Metabacillus sp. KUDC1714: one gene and its partner. The protein of the gene in region 1 interacts with the protein of each later gene in a pairwise test. Links are inferred from orthologs where the notes say so. Each region holds a gene or a part of one and is shown on either strand. Other genes may lie near its edges.

Evidence for each region.
Region 2: the proteins of HUW50_RS00340 (region 1) and purT interact in binary tests that used the Escherichia coli proteins (3 or more experiments, as listed by UniProt). The link is inferred for Metabacillus sp. KUDC1714 from one-to-one orthologs.

Annotation. Positions count from the first base shown.
Region 1 is NZ_CP055263.1:69,158-77,769, forward strand. The notes cover bases 2,898-5,896. They hold HUW50_RS00340 (polyprenyl synthetase family protein), read right to left. Parts: upstream 4,840-5,896; coding sequence 3,955-4,839; downstream 2,898-3,954. Other genes in these bases: dxs (1-deoxy-D-xylulose-5-phosphate synthase), read right to left, coding at 2,898-3,629; HUW50_RS00345 (exodeoxyribonuclease VII small subunit), read right to left, coding at 4,836-5,087; xseA (exodeoxyribonuclease VII large subunit), read right to left, coding at 5,080-5,896. In the rest of the region: DNA repair protein RecN, read right to left, coding at 1-106; ahrC (transcriptional regulator AhrC/ArgR), read right to left, coding at 160-609; HUW50_RS00330 (TlyA family RNA methyltransferase), read right to left, coding at 880-1,731; more of dxs, read right to left, coding at 1,728-2,897; more of xseA, read right to left, coding at 5,897-6,432; bifunctional methylenetetrahydrofolate dehydrogenase/methenyltetrahydrofolate cyclohydrolase FolD, read right to left, coding at 6,527-7,384; transcription antitermination factor NusB, read right to left, coding at 7,418-7,801; HUW50_RS00365 (Asp23/Gls24 family envelope stress response protein), read right to left, coding at 8,067-8,450; accC (acetyl-CoA carboxylase biotin carboxylase subunit), read right to left, coding at 8,500-8,612.
Region 2 is NZ_CP055263.1:5,268,919-5,274,759, forward strand. What follows is about bases 2,899-5,820. They hold purT (phosphoribosylglycinamide formyltransferase 2), read right to left. Parts: upstream 4,978-5,820; coding sequence 3,820-4,977; downstream 2,899-3,819. Other genes in these bases: zwf (glucose-6-phosphate dehydrogenase), read right to left, coding at 2,899-2,995; HUW50_RS24325 (hypothetical protein), read right to left, coding at 3,358-3,534; HUW50_RS24335 (LysM peptidoglycan-binding domain-containing protein), read right to left, coding at 5,209-5,820. Also shown: HUW50_RS24310 (DUF3052 domain-containing protein), read right to left, coding at 1-379; gnd (phosphogluconate dehydrogenase (NAD(+)-dependent, decarboxylating)), read right to left, coding at 520-1,413; more of zwf, read right to left, coding at 1,490-2,898; more of HUW50_RS24335, read right to left, coding at 5,821-5,841. UniProt on the Escherichia coli protein: Involved in the de novo purine biosynthesis. Catalyzes the transfer of formate to 5-phospho-ribosyl-glycinamide (GAR), producing 5-phospho-ribosyl-N-formylglycinamide (FGAR). Formate is provided by PurU via hydrolysis of 10-formyl-tetrahydrofolate.

The DNA of each region.
Region 1 (8,612 bases):
ATTTACCTGCACCAGTTTCTCCTGTTAACACTGTTAGTCCTTTTTCAAAAGAAACAGTTAACGACTCAATTATGGCAAAGTTTTTTATAGATAATTCCGCTAACAAACAAAATCACACCTCTTGTTTAATTTGGCTTATTTCGCATGTTTTTTCTAACTTTAAAGCATGTCCAAAAATCGTTCTGATATTGAATCAGTATCTTGTGAAGTTCTACATATGATTAAAATCGTATCATCTCCACATATCGTACCTAAAACCTCATCCCAATCAAGATTATCAATTAGAGCACCAATTGCATTTGCGTTTCCAGGTAGAGTCTTCATAACAAGCATATGGCCAGCTGAGTCAATTTTAACAAAGGCATCCATTAAAGCACGTTTTAACTTTTGTAATGGATTAAAGCGCTGATCGGCAGGCAAGCTGTATTTATAGCGTCCATCCATCATTGGAACTTTTACTAAATGAAGCTCTTTAATATCACGGGATACTGTTGCTTGTGTTACATTAAAGCCCATTCCTTTTAATAAATCAACTAATTCATCTTGTGTTTCAATATCATTGTTTGATATTATTTCACGAATTTTTATATGTCTCTGTCCTTTATTCATTAAAGCACCCCTTTTTGCAATGATGCATTTTTATACATTTTCTGCATGTTTATACCTTACATCTTATATTAAAACCCTTAAAAAGTACAGTTTTAATAAAAATCATTTAGATTAAACTGCATAAAACAATGATTATCGGGGCTATTTTGTCTTATAATGATAAAAAACTAATAATTCATAAGTTGCATGAATATCCAGATAATTTAGAAAAACCAAAGAGGATAGCAAGCTGTATTCTCCATCAAGAAAAAAACAGGATAATAGCAATTGCTAATTTTCCTGCTTTTCTTTGAGTTTATTCTCTTTTAGTTTTGCATGTGCTTCTTCAACAACATCACTAGCAGGAATACCAAAATGATTTGTTCCTTCCTCTTGCAATCCTTCGAAGCGAAGATGTAAAAGGAACTCGATGTTTCCATCTCCACCTGTGATCGGTGAGTATGATAAGTTATAAATATCATACCCCTCTTTTAGGGCAAAGCTGACCATGTCATTTAGAACAAGCTCATGAACATTTGGATCGCGAACAATTCCTTTTTTTCCAACTAGCTCTCTTCCTGCTTCAAATTGCGGCTTTACTAAAGCCACAATATCGCTATGTGAAACTAAAATTGTTTTTAATACAGGTAAAATAAGCTTTAACGAAATAAAGGACACATCAATCGATGCAAATTCTGGTAACCCTTTTTCAAAATCAGCAGCTGTAGAATAGCGGAAGTTTGTCCGCTCCATAACGACTACACGCTCATCTTGACGTAGCTTCCATGCTAATTGATTGTAGCCTACATCTACCGCATATGAGAGCTTAGCACCATTTTGGAGAGCACAATCTGTAAAACCACCTGTAGAAGAACCAATATCAATCATGATTTTATCTCGTACATGTAGATCAAAATCTTTCATTGCTTTTTCAAGCTTTAAGCCTCCACGACTTACGTAAGGAAGAGTATTCCCCTTTATCGTTAGTACAAGGTCACGGGAAACCTTTTCTCCTGGCTTCTCTAAACGTTCTTCATTTCCGTATACAATTCCTGCCATAATCGCACGCTTCGCTTTTTCCCTTGTTTCAAACAAACCGTTTTCAACCAATAAAATATCTAGTCTTTCCTTTTTACTGCTCATGATCTAAGTACCTTTTTCTCTTTTTCAGGCATCATTGCTTTAAGTTGGATAATAACATCTTCTGTTGTCATACCGATCTCTTCGAGTAATTTAGAAACACTACCATGTTCTATAAACTGATCTGGTATACCTATACGGGAAATCTTTGATTCGTAATAGTTATTTTCTTGGGCAAACTCTAGAACAGCACTTCCAAATCCACCTTGTAAAACAGCTTCTTCTATGGTTAATACAGGAATATGTTCAGCAAAGATATCATGAAGCATGTATTCATCTAAAGGTTTGATAAAACGTGCATTAACCACACGAATCGATTTACCTTGTTTCGCTAAGGTTTCAGCTGCCTCAACTGCCATTTCAATTGTCGTGCCAAAGGTAAGAATAACAGCATCTCTACCTTCTCTAAGAACTTCCCACGATCCAATCGGGATTTCTTTAAGCTCTTCATCCATTTTCACACCGATTCCATTTCCACGTGCATAGCGTAGCGCGATAGGTCCATCATTATATTTCAAAGCTGTATTAACAAGATGTTGGCCTTCATTTTCATCTTTTGCCATCATAAGTACCATGTTTGGCAAATGTCGTAAAAATGCAATATCAAAAACGCCTTGATGGGTTTCTCCATCGGCACCAACTAGTCCAGATCTGTCAATTCCAATAAATACGTTTAAATTTTGACGGCAAATATCATGAACAACTTGATCATATGCTCGTTGTAAAAATGTTGAATAGATTGCTAAAAACGGCTTCATGTTTTGGGTAGCAAGTCCAGCTGCCATTGTGGTAGCATGCTGTTCAGCAATTCCAACGTCAAACATTCGGTCCGGGAACTCTTGCGCAAAAGCTTCTAACTTAGATCCAACCGGCATTGCTGGTGTCACAGCGACAATTCGCTCATCCTCACGAGCAAGCTTAAGTACTGTATCACTTACAAGCTTACTCCAAGCTGGTCCAACAACTTTTGGTTTTAAGAAATCACCAGTCTCAATTTTGTAAGGTCCAGTGCCATGCCATGTACCAATTGTATCTGTTTCTGCCGGTTTATACCCTTTTCCTTTCTTCGTGATCACATGAAGAAGAACTGGTCCTGAGGTTTTTTTAGCATATTGAAGATTTTCAAATAAATCTTCATAATTATGTCCGTCAATTGGTCCTAAATAAGTAAAACCTAATTCTTCAAAAAACACACCTGAGACTAGCATATATTTTAAACTATCTTTCACTCGTTCAGCTGTTGACGCAAGTTTCCCGCCTACAGCTGGAATTTTCTTCAATAAATACTCAAGCTCATCTTTAACCCACTGATATTTTCCGGCTGTTCTTAGTCGGCCAAGAACATTGTGAAGCGCACCAACGTTAGGGGCAATCGACATTTCATTGTCATTTAGAACAACGATAATATCCTTTTGCTCATGCCCGATATGATTTAAGGCCTCAAGAGCCATGCCACCAGTTAGTGCTCCATCACCGATTATGGGAATTATATGTTCATTTGTTTTCTTTAAATCTCTTGCAATGACCATACCCATTGCGGCGGATAATGATGTTGAACTATGACCTGTCTCCCACACATCATGTTCACTTTCATTGCGTTTCGGAAAACCACATAGGCCTTTGTATTGACGCAAAGTATCAAATTCATTCGCTCTTCCAGTTAATATTTTATGAACATAGGATTGATGTCCTACATCCCAAATAAATTTATCTTTAGGACTGTCAAAAACTTTGTGAAGGGCAACTGTTAGCTCAACAACACCTAAGTTTGGACCAATATGTCCACCAGTTTCTGATAGCTTTTCAATTAAAAATTGCCTAATTTCCGCACTAAGTTTTTCAAGGTCGTTATTCGATAGCTTTTTTAAAAAGCTTGGGTCTTTAATGGATAGAAGATCCAAATGGATCACTCACTTTCGGGTTCAGTTTGATTCTATATTCGTGTTTGTATATAATTTGTTCTTATACCTTAGTCTTATCTTTATATTTTAACGTAAACTTCTTTTATTTGAAAACAATTTAAGATTTAATCTTAGCATCTAATACTTCCCTTATTAAAAGGACAAATATGTGCAAGCAAAAACTTACCATAAAATAGCTTTAATTACAATATTTTATGTCCATCACTGCGTGGAGAAGTTCTGAAAAATCGAGTAAATAGGACAAAAAACCGCTACCTATTGGAAACGGTTTTAGTAAAATCCTTCACACTTAATTTCGTCATGATTAATGATCCCTATTTGCTATTAAATCACACATTTGTACAAGTAAATTTGAATAAACAGATAAACTATTTAAAATCGTCTTTGCGTGGTCAATGTGATCATTAAGTTTTTCTTTTGCACCTTGCATCGTTAGAATGGAGGGATATGTTGTCTTCTCATTCGTCGTATCAGATCCCACAGGCTTCCCAATAACGTCTTCGTTCCCTTCAATATCTAAAATATCGTCACGAATTTGAAATGCAATACCAAGATGATAAGCATACTGACGTAGTTTTTCGATATCCTCTTCAGGGGCTCTCGCCAAAATCGCACCTGAAATGATGCTAAATCCGAGGAGTTTAGCTGTCTTGTTTTCATGGATGTACTGAAGTTCTTCAAGGGTTAAATTTTTTGCTTCCCCTTCCATATCAGCAACCTGTCCACCAACCATGCCTTCTGCTCCAGCTGCTTTTACTAGTTCTGAAACAACGCGAAGCTTGTTTTCCGATGAAGGATAAGGATCATTTACAATTAGAGAAAAGCTTTGTGTTAAAAGTCCATCACCTGCTAAAACGGCCATTGCTTCGCCAAAAACTTTATGGTTTGTCGGCTTTCCACGTCTTAAGTCATCATCATCCATGCACGGAAGGTCATCATGAATAAGTGAATAGGTGTGAATCATTTCAACCGCACAAGCTGTAGCTATACCTAATTTTTCAGTTTGTTTGTATGTATGAAGCAATGCTAAAACAAGAATTGGACGCAAGCGTTTCCCGCCTGCTTCTAATGAATATTGCATTGCGTCTTTTAATGTTTTTGGTGCTTGAAGCTTTTCAATATACTCAGGCATTGCTTTTTCAATGATTTGTTTACGTGAAACTAAAAAGTCGTTAAGCTGTATGGTCACGCTTTTTCTTCCTCCTGCAGCTCAAATGGCTTTAATTCCCCATCTTCACGTAAAATAAAATCCATTTGTTTTTCTACATGCTGTAGCTTATCATGACAAAGCTTTGAAAGTTCCATACCCTTTTGAAAGTATTCAATGGCCTTTTCAAGTGGTACATCTCCTTCCTCAAGCTTCCCAACGATTTCCTCTAACTGTTGCATGGCATGTTCAAAGGATACTTCCTTAGCTTTTTGCTCTTCCTTACTCATGAACGGATCTCTCCTCTATTCCCTGTACTTTACAGTCTAGTTGTCCATCTTTAAGTTGTACTTTTACCATCTGTCCTGCCTCAATTTGATTAATACTTTTAACAAGTTCTTTTTCATGATAAACAAGGCTATAGCCCCTGTCCATAACTCTTAGCGGACTTAATGCATTTAGTTTAGCAATTGTTTCATTAAATTGCGAATGTTTATAGGTTAGTACAGAACTCATTTCTCGATTAAGCTTTTTAAACAATAATTGATACGCTTCCATTGAGCGTTTCACTTGACCCTTTGGATGTACATTTGCTAGTCGATTTTTCACATGTGTGAAGGAGTCTTTTTTATGAATGATGGCCCGTTGTCCTTCTTTATTAAGGCGTTCAACAATTAAATCTAATTGTTGCTCCTTTTGTAAATAAAGCTGTTTTGGATATTTAAAGGCATAGGATGTTTGATAATGGTTTAACCGGTCTTTATTTGAGGTTATTTTCTCCCGCATGGTTCTTTTAAGCCTATTTTTACGTTCTAATAAGCGATCCATTAATTCGGAAAAATGAGGTACAGCTAGTTCGGCAGCACCTGTTGGTGTAGGAGCTCGTAAATCGGCTACAAAATCAGCAATTGTATAATCTGTTTCATGTCCTACAGCAGAGATAATTGGTATTTGTGATGCGAAAATTTCTCTTGCTACGATTTCTTCATTAAACGCCCATAGTTCTTCAATTGAGCCTCCACCTCGACCAACAATTAAAACATCTAATGTATTTAGCTGATTCGCTTGTTTTATTGCTTTCGCTACAGAAGCACCTGCCTGAACTCCTTGTACAAGAGCTGGTATTAAAATAACCTTTGCAAGTGGGTAACGACGATTGATCGTTGTTAAAATATCACGAATCGCAGCACCTGTAGGTGAAGTTATGACCCCAACTTGATCCGGATATTTTGGTATTGGCTTTTTGTGAACTGGATCAAAAAGACCTTCTTTTTGCAGAGTTTTTTTCAGCTCCTCGTAAGCTAAATACAGACTACCGATACCATCTGGCTGCATTTCCTTCACATAAACCTGATAGCCACCACTTTGTTCATAAACCGAGATTTCGCCACGGATAAGAACCTTCATACCATTTTCCGGTTTAAACTTTAGGGATTTATTGGCACCGGCGAACATGACGGCTTGAATTCTTGCCTTTTCATCCTTCAATGTAAAATACATATGACCACGACTATGTAAATTGAAATTTGAGATCTCACCCTTTATCCAAATATCGGTTAAATGAGGATCAACATCAAATTTACGTTTTATGTATTTCGTTAAGGCTGTAACTGTTACATATTTTATTTCACTCATAGTACAACCTCCTTTACTAAACTAATAACTTTAAAATGACTGAATAGGGACGGAGTAATACAGATCGTTTCTCCGTCCCGCTTTTAAGTATGTTTTATTTAGTACTTAGAAATTGTTTCGCAGATTGAACTGTATTATGAGCTAGCATCGTAATAGTCATCGGACCTACTCCACCTGGAACTGGTGTTAAGTAGCTTGCAACTTCCTTCGCTTCATCAAAAACAACATCACCACATAATTTACCAGTTTCAAGTCTGTTAACACCTACATCAATGACAACAGCTCCTGGTTTAATGTCCTCGCCTTTAATAAAATTAGCGCGGCCAACAGCAGCTACCAAAATGTCTGCTTCTTTCGTAAAAGCTGATAAATCCTTCGTTTTTGAATGACAGTAAGTAACTGTTGCATGTTCGTTTAAAAGAAGTTGTCCAACTGGTTTTCCGACAATATTACTTCTTCCAACAACAACCACATTCTTCCCAGTCATTTCTACGCCAACTGACTTAATCATTTCAACAATTCCAGCTGGTGTACAAGGTAAAAATGTTTCTTGACCTGTCATCATACGACCAATATTAATCGGATGGAAGCCATCAACATCTTTTAAGGGTGAAATTTTTTCAACAACAGCCGTTTCGTTAATATGTGCAGGAAGTGGCAGTTGAACTAATATCCCATGGTATTCATCATTATTGTTGTAGTGCTCAATTACATCAAGCAATTCTTTTTCTGTAAAAGATTCAGGGAAATTTTCTAATTTAAAGCCAACACCGATTTCCTCAGATGCCTTTTGTTTCCCTCTAATATAGGAAAGTGAAGCAGGGTTGTCCCCTACTAAAATAACGACTAGCTTTGGTAATAAGCCTTTTGCTTTAATTTGTTCCACTTCTTTTGCTAATTCACTTCGTTTTGTTTTTGATAATTCTTTTCCATCAATAATAGTTGCAGTCATTTCTAATTCCTCCTCAAACTTTGCATTACCTCTTTACAGGCCTTTTTTGATTTTAGAAAGGACACCATTGACGAATTTACTAGAATGATCATCCCCAAACGCTTTTGCTAGTTCCACTGCTTCATCTAATGTTACATTTGCTGGAACTTCCTCATATTTTAGCTCATAAGCAGCCATACGTAAGATCGTTTTATCGATATTCGCTAAGCGATCAATTGTCCAATTAACTAGGTGAGGCGTAATTAACTCGTCTAGCTCCTTTTCGTGTTCGATTGTTCCGAAAACAAGACTGTTCATAAATTGATCTGGAGTCTCCTCGTCTAGTACATGCTCAATTGCTTCATTTGGTTCTATATTACTAACATTCACTTGAAATAGCGCCTGTAGTGCCTTTTCTCTTGCTGTTCTTCGTTTCATTCTTTACTTGCTCCTTTAATGTTTAAAAGTCGAATGTCATAAAGTGATCATACCATATCCAACTGTCAGATTCATGCCGAAAATCGATTGTTTTTATGTATTTCCGAATGAAAAGGCTTTATTTTTATAAAACATTCGTGGTTTATTTTATTTCTATAATAACAATATAACCAGTCGCCTGAAAATCTATAAACACTTTCAAAAACAAAAGAAAACCAAAGGGGCCAACCCTCTGGTTTTGCTCTTGATCAAAGATTAATTCAAATTACATTTCTTGATCAACTTCAACTTCTTGTGTACGTGATTCGAATTGAATTCCCACAACATGTATGTTTACTTCATTAACTTCTAAAGCTGTCATGTTCAGTAAAGCTTGACGGATGTTATCCTGAATTTTTTGTGCCACAGTAGGAATAGATACACCAAAAATCATGACACAATAAACTTCGATAACGATGCCTTCTTCAGTAAGTTCAACTTTTACACCCTTACCGTGATTTTTCTTACCCAATCGCTCAACTACTCCTGCTGCAAAGTTTCCACGCATTGACGCAACACCTTCTATTTCTGATGCTGCAATACCTGCAATGACTTCTATTACTTCTGGAGCAATCTCTACTTTGCCTAAACCGTTATAATCTTGATTCATTTCTAAAACGTTATTAGTATCTTTCAAGGGTCAGCACCTCCGAATAAATTTACGAATCCATGACCTTATACATTTCTAAAAATTTCGTGTTAAAATCACCTGATACAAATTTTTCATGTTCAAGAAGTCGCATATGAAATGGAATTGTTGTAGAAATTCCTT
Region 2 (5,841 bases), 5.2 Mb from region 1 along the record:
AACGCAGAGCTGACCAATCCTCGTCGATAGCAATTTGTCGAACAGGCTCGTAGCCTTCATTGGTAAGCATTTTAGTTACACTTTCACGACTGCAATCTGACCCTTTGTAAAGTTTTGATGATTTCTTAGGATAGCAAAGCCAAAAGAGAGCATCTTCTTTTACATAGGCTTCAGCGCTACGAGCAAAAGTTTGCAACTCCACATTAGATGTACCGAAAACTTGTACAAAATCATATCCTTCATCCTCAGCATTAATATGTATTTCACCTTCAAACCCAGTCATAACCTCTTCATATGCTTTTGGTGCATTTATAATTAATATATGTTGTCCTTGGTCTTTAAATTGTAGCTTCTTAATAACCGGATGAATATCTGACATTTTTATTTCATTCCTTTCTTTTGCTCTTACGATCTGAATCAATATAATCTCCCTATTTATATCATCACATAATTCTTTAATCAACATTAAGAAAACAAAAATATAAGAGAGTCAAAAGACTCTCTTATGATATCTATATTTCACTTTTTCTCAACAGCATGTCCACCAAATTCATTTCGTAATGCTGCTACAACTTTTCCAGTAAATGTATCATTCTCCAAGGATCGATAACGCATTAAGAGTGACAGGGCGATTACAGGAGTAGCTGCTTGTAAATCTAATGCAGTTTCAACTGTCCATTTCCCTTCACCTGATGAGTGCATGACTCCTTTAATATCTTCCAATTTTCCATCTTTTGAAAATGCACTTTCAGTTAACTCCATAAGCCATGAACGGATAACTGAACCGTTACTCCAAACTCTAGCTACTTTTTCATAGTCATATTCAAATTCACTCTTTTCTAAAACTTCAAATCCTTCACCGATCGCTGCCATCATGCCATATTCAATTCCATTATGAACCATTTTCAAAAAGTGACCACTACCAGATTTCCCAGTATATAAATAGCCTTTTTCAACTGCGGTATCTCGGAAAATTGGTTCTACAATCCTCCAAGCCTCTGGATCTCCGCCTACCATATAATTTGCACCATTACGAGCACCTTCCATGCCACCTGATGTACCTGCATCAAGAAAGCTTACCCCAATTTTTTTGAATTCTTCAGAACGGCGAATTGATTCTTTATAATGTGAATTACCAGCCTCAATGACAATATCTCCGGCTGTTAAGAATGGGGTCACATCGTTAATTAATGAATCTACAACTGAATGTGGGACCATAATCCACAATACTCTTGGCTTTTCCAACGATTGAACAAGTTCTTTTAAACTTAAAGTACCTTTGGCACCATACTCTTTAATTTCCTCGATCGCACTTGAATTTATATCGAACGCAACAACTTCGTGATTGTGGTCAAGAAGATTCTTGCTAATGTTTAATCCCATTTTCCCTAGACCAATGACTCCTACCTTCACATTCTCTACCTCCTAGCAAAGTTATTCGAATTTAATCACACTAAAAATGTTACAAAAAAGTTGTTCTTTTTAATCATTAGCTTTCTTGAGGAGCAACCTTTGATGATTCAAGAGATTTTTTGTCTAACCACCAGCCAAATCCATCATCTTCAAGTAATCGATGAGAAGCATCCGGTCCATAGGATCCTGATGGGTAAATATGAAGAGGAACAAGATTTTCTTCAAATGCTTCTAGAATAGGTTGAACCCATTTCCAAGATAGTTCAACCTCCTTCCAATGAGCAAAGAAAGTAGCGTCTCCTTCAAAAGCATCTAATAGTAAGAGCTCATAAGCTTTTGGAACATCGTCTTGGTCAGCTGAAAATTCGATGTTTATTGGCTCGATTTTTCCATCCTTTAATGGATTTTTACTATTTAATTGTAAAGATACTCCTTCGTTTGGGTTAATCCCGATGATTAATAAGTTTGGTGTTGGGTCCTCGTTTTGATTAACATATAACTCTTTTAAAGGATTTTTGAATTCAATGACTATACGTGTGGACTTCTTCTTCATTCGTTTGCCGGTTCGAATATAAAATGGTACTCCCTGCCAAAAAGGGTCATCTATCCACAATCGAACGGCAACAAATGTATCATTTTTAGAAGATGGTGTAATTCCAGGTTCTTCTATATACCCGATAACTGATTTTCCATCAATTTCACCTGAACCATATTGACCTCGAATAACATCTGAACGAACATTTTCTTTTTTCAATGGACGAACAGATTCAATGATTTTCTTTTTTTCATTTCGAATATCTTCTGCAGTAATTCGTTTTGGTAAATGCATGCTTGTCATCATTAACAATTGCATCATATGATTTTGAAACATATCGCGAATTGCGCCAGCTTTATCATAATAGCTTGCTCTTTTTTCGACTCCAACTGTTTCACTTGCAGTAATTTGAATATTGGCAATGTGTTGATTGTTCCACAGAGTTTGAAATATCGGATTTGCAAATTCTAATGCCTCCAAGTTTTGCACCATCGGTTTACCTAGATAATGATCTATCCGATAAATTTCCTCTTCTTGAAAGGTAGTGCTCAATTTCTCGTTTAATTCTTGAGCTGATTTTAAGTCATGTCCAAATGGTTTTTCAATAATAAGACGTTTCCATCCTCTAGTCGATCCCAACCCACTTTTTTTAATGTTCAAGGCAATGACATCAAAAAATGTTGGAGCAACAGACATATAAAACATCCGATTCTCAGGAATATTCAATTCCTCTTCACGTAGTTGAATAAGATTAAGTAATTTTTTATACTCACCTTCATTTGTCACATCTAATTTACAATAACGAATGGATGGAAGAAAATCTTTTAATTTCGAATAATCATTTGATCCACCTTCAGAAAATGTATGTACAGATTGTTCAACATTCTCGTGAAACTCCTCATCTGATAATTCAATTAAACTTACTCCAATGAAAGAAAATGAAGGAGGCAATTTCTGATCAACATATAGACTGTATAGTGCGGGGATAATTTTTCGTTTAGCTAAATCCCCTGTTGCTCCAAATAAGACAAAGGTCATAGCATCCATTTAGATTCCTCCAGTTGTCGAGATCAGATTCTTTCCTTTTTATTTTAATGTGTCCAATCGAGCGTTTATTATTTTCAACATCTACCACAACATTGGGAAATCAACTTGGAATGAATATAATAGGAATGCAGAACATAATGATGTTGAATAAACCTAAAAATTCAATTAACTATAATATAGTTATGTAAACTAATTAAAGATAACTTTCGATATCACTCGAAAAACTCATAAAAAAAGAGCCTAATCACAAATGATTTTATTTACAATCATCTAAGCGTTAGGCTCTTCTTGATTTATTTCCACCACATTTTAAATGTAATATTAGTAGAGCTTTTAGTTAACTTGATTTCATTTAGATATTATTAACTAGACTTTAACCATTTAAAAAATCCAATCGATCCTTTTCCTTCACATGTTGAACATGCAATGACACCCTCACCAGAACATGAATCACACTTGTGATTACCGAAATCAAAACCTTCTCCAGAACAGTTCTGACAGTTTATTAATCTACTACCATCACAGCTTTTACACGTCATGTGGTTCCCTCCTGCTTCTTCTAATTAAGGAGCAGTATTTAACTAAAAAGTGTAGTTTCAGATCTGAATTCTTTTGGATTTATGCTCCCATATAAGTATATTTATCCCTAAGGCATCTTATGATTTTACCAAGTTACAAACAAATTATATATTTATTACAATTGATACTCCCACACCTAAAGGAATGGACTTTCTCTTTCGGAGTTCTGTAATATGACATAAAAAACACAAAAAATCGATAACGGTGTCTAAACCTGCGCTTCCCTGGGAAATTAAATGTAATTGTTATTGTTTAATCGTTAAATAATCCAGAGCATTTTTAGCCTGTTTTTTTGCAATTTCAACGGTTTCTGCTGTAGATAAGGTAACTGCAATTCTACGACCAACTTTTGTTACAGGTTTTCCAAATACTCGCACCTGCGTATTTGTTACAGCTAGAGCTTGTTCTAATCCTTCGACTCGATATTCATTCATTTCTTCGATTGCTTTTAATGGGCGACTTGCGCCAGGTGTTACAAGCGTTATCTCAGGAATTGGAAAGCCCAATATAGCTCGAATATGGAGAGCAAACTCAGATAAATTTTGTGTCACTAGAGTAACTAATCCTGTATCATGCGGACGTGGGGAGACTTCGCTAAAATAAACCTTATCTTGAGCAAGGAATAGCTCTACACCAAATAATCCATAACCACCTAGCTCATCTGTAATCACCTGAGCAATTTTTTTTGCCTCTTGAATTTGTCCCTCAGTCACTTGATGTGGCTGCCAAGATTCAATATAATCTCCATCTTTTTGGATATGACCAATTGGTGCACAAAACTTTGTTCCATTAACCGCACGAACGGTTAACAGTGTGATTTCCGAATCAAATCGAATGAATTCTTCGATAATGACTCTTCCGTTTTGCACTCTTCCACCCTCCATTGCTATTTTCCAACATTCCTCAATCTCTTCTTTTGAGTGGCAAACACTTTGTCCTTTGCCTGATGAACTCATAAGTGGCTTAATTACGCACGGAAAACCAATGTTTCTTGTAGCTTGCTCAAATTCTTCATATGTATCAGCAAATTCATATTTTGCTGTTGGTAGCTGTAATGTCTCTGCAGCAAGTCTTCTAATCCCCTCACGATCCATCGTTAGTTTTGCCGCCCGTGCAGTGGGGATCACTTGAAAGCCTTCTTCTTCTAATTTGATAAGTTCAGAAGTTGCAATTGCTTCAATTTCTGGAACAATTAAGTCAGGTTTTTCCTTTTCAACAATATCCCTTACTTCCTTCGGATCAAGCATATCGATAACATAGCTTCGATGTGCCACTTGCATTGCAGGTGCACCTTCGTATCTATCAACAGCAACCGTCTCAACACCAAGACGTTGAGCTTCTATCATAACCTCTTTTCCTAATTCACCTGACCCTAGCAATAAAATCTTCTTTGAATTATACATGCTTCATATCCTCCTCTATCCATTTACCGATATTATAAACGAACAATCAATAAATCAAAAGCAATTTCATTCGTATTTTAAACCTTCATATCACAATTATATATGAATTTTCATTTGAAATATATCGATTAACCGTCCTTCGGTTGGTTATTAATCCAAAGTTCAAGAATTGTATTAAAAAACAAAAAACAGACAGGTACTTTCGAACACCGTGTCTGTCTAGATTAGTTTTCAGATAAAATTGAGTGTAGATCCTATCTTATTTATATGATCCATATCAGCCCATAAAATAAAGAATTGATAAATTGTACCCTGGATTTGAATAGGTTCTGGGTATTTAACAATTAATGCAGCCTGCCCCTTCATTTCCTGTGGCTGATCCTGAGAAGGGTAGATAAAACATGCATCTTGTGATTGAATATTGCTTTTATTTATTGTTGGTTGAGACCCATATGGCATCAATTGATGGAATGCTTCATTACGACATACCTCATCAATATTTGAACTACTGGAAATAGCAGAAATTTGGAAAAAGCCGTCTAGTCCTTCAAATCTTTCATCTCCAACTTGTTTCCAGCTTGCTGGATAGGTTAAGCGAACCTTATATACGTCGCTTATAAAGGTCTTCCACTGTTCGCTATTTTGTTTAGGAGACCATTGTAAGGAAGTGATCTGAACACCTTCAACTAAGCGAATCGGAGCTGGATGCTTAATATCTACCACCCACATTTCACTGGCAATTCCTTGTTCATTACAAGCAGAAAGGTAACCAATTTTTCTTCCATCAGGCGACCAAGTGATCGGTGTTGCATAGCAATCTGATATAGCCCATGTCCGATCATTTTCTCCTTTTCTTTCGGAGGA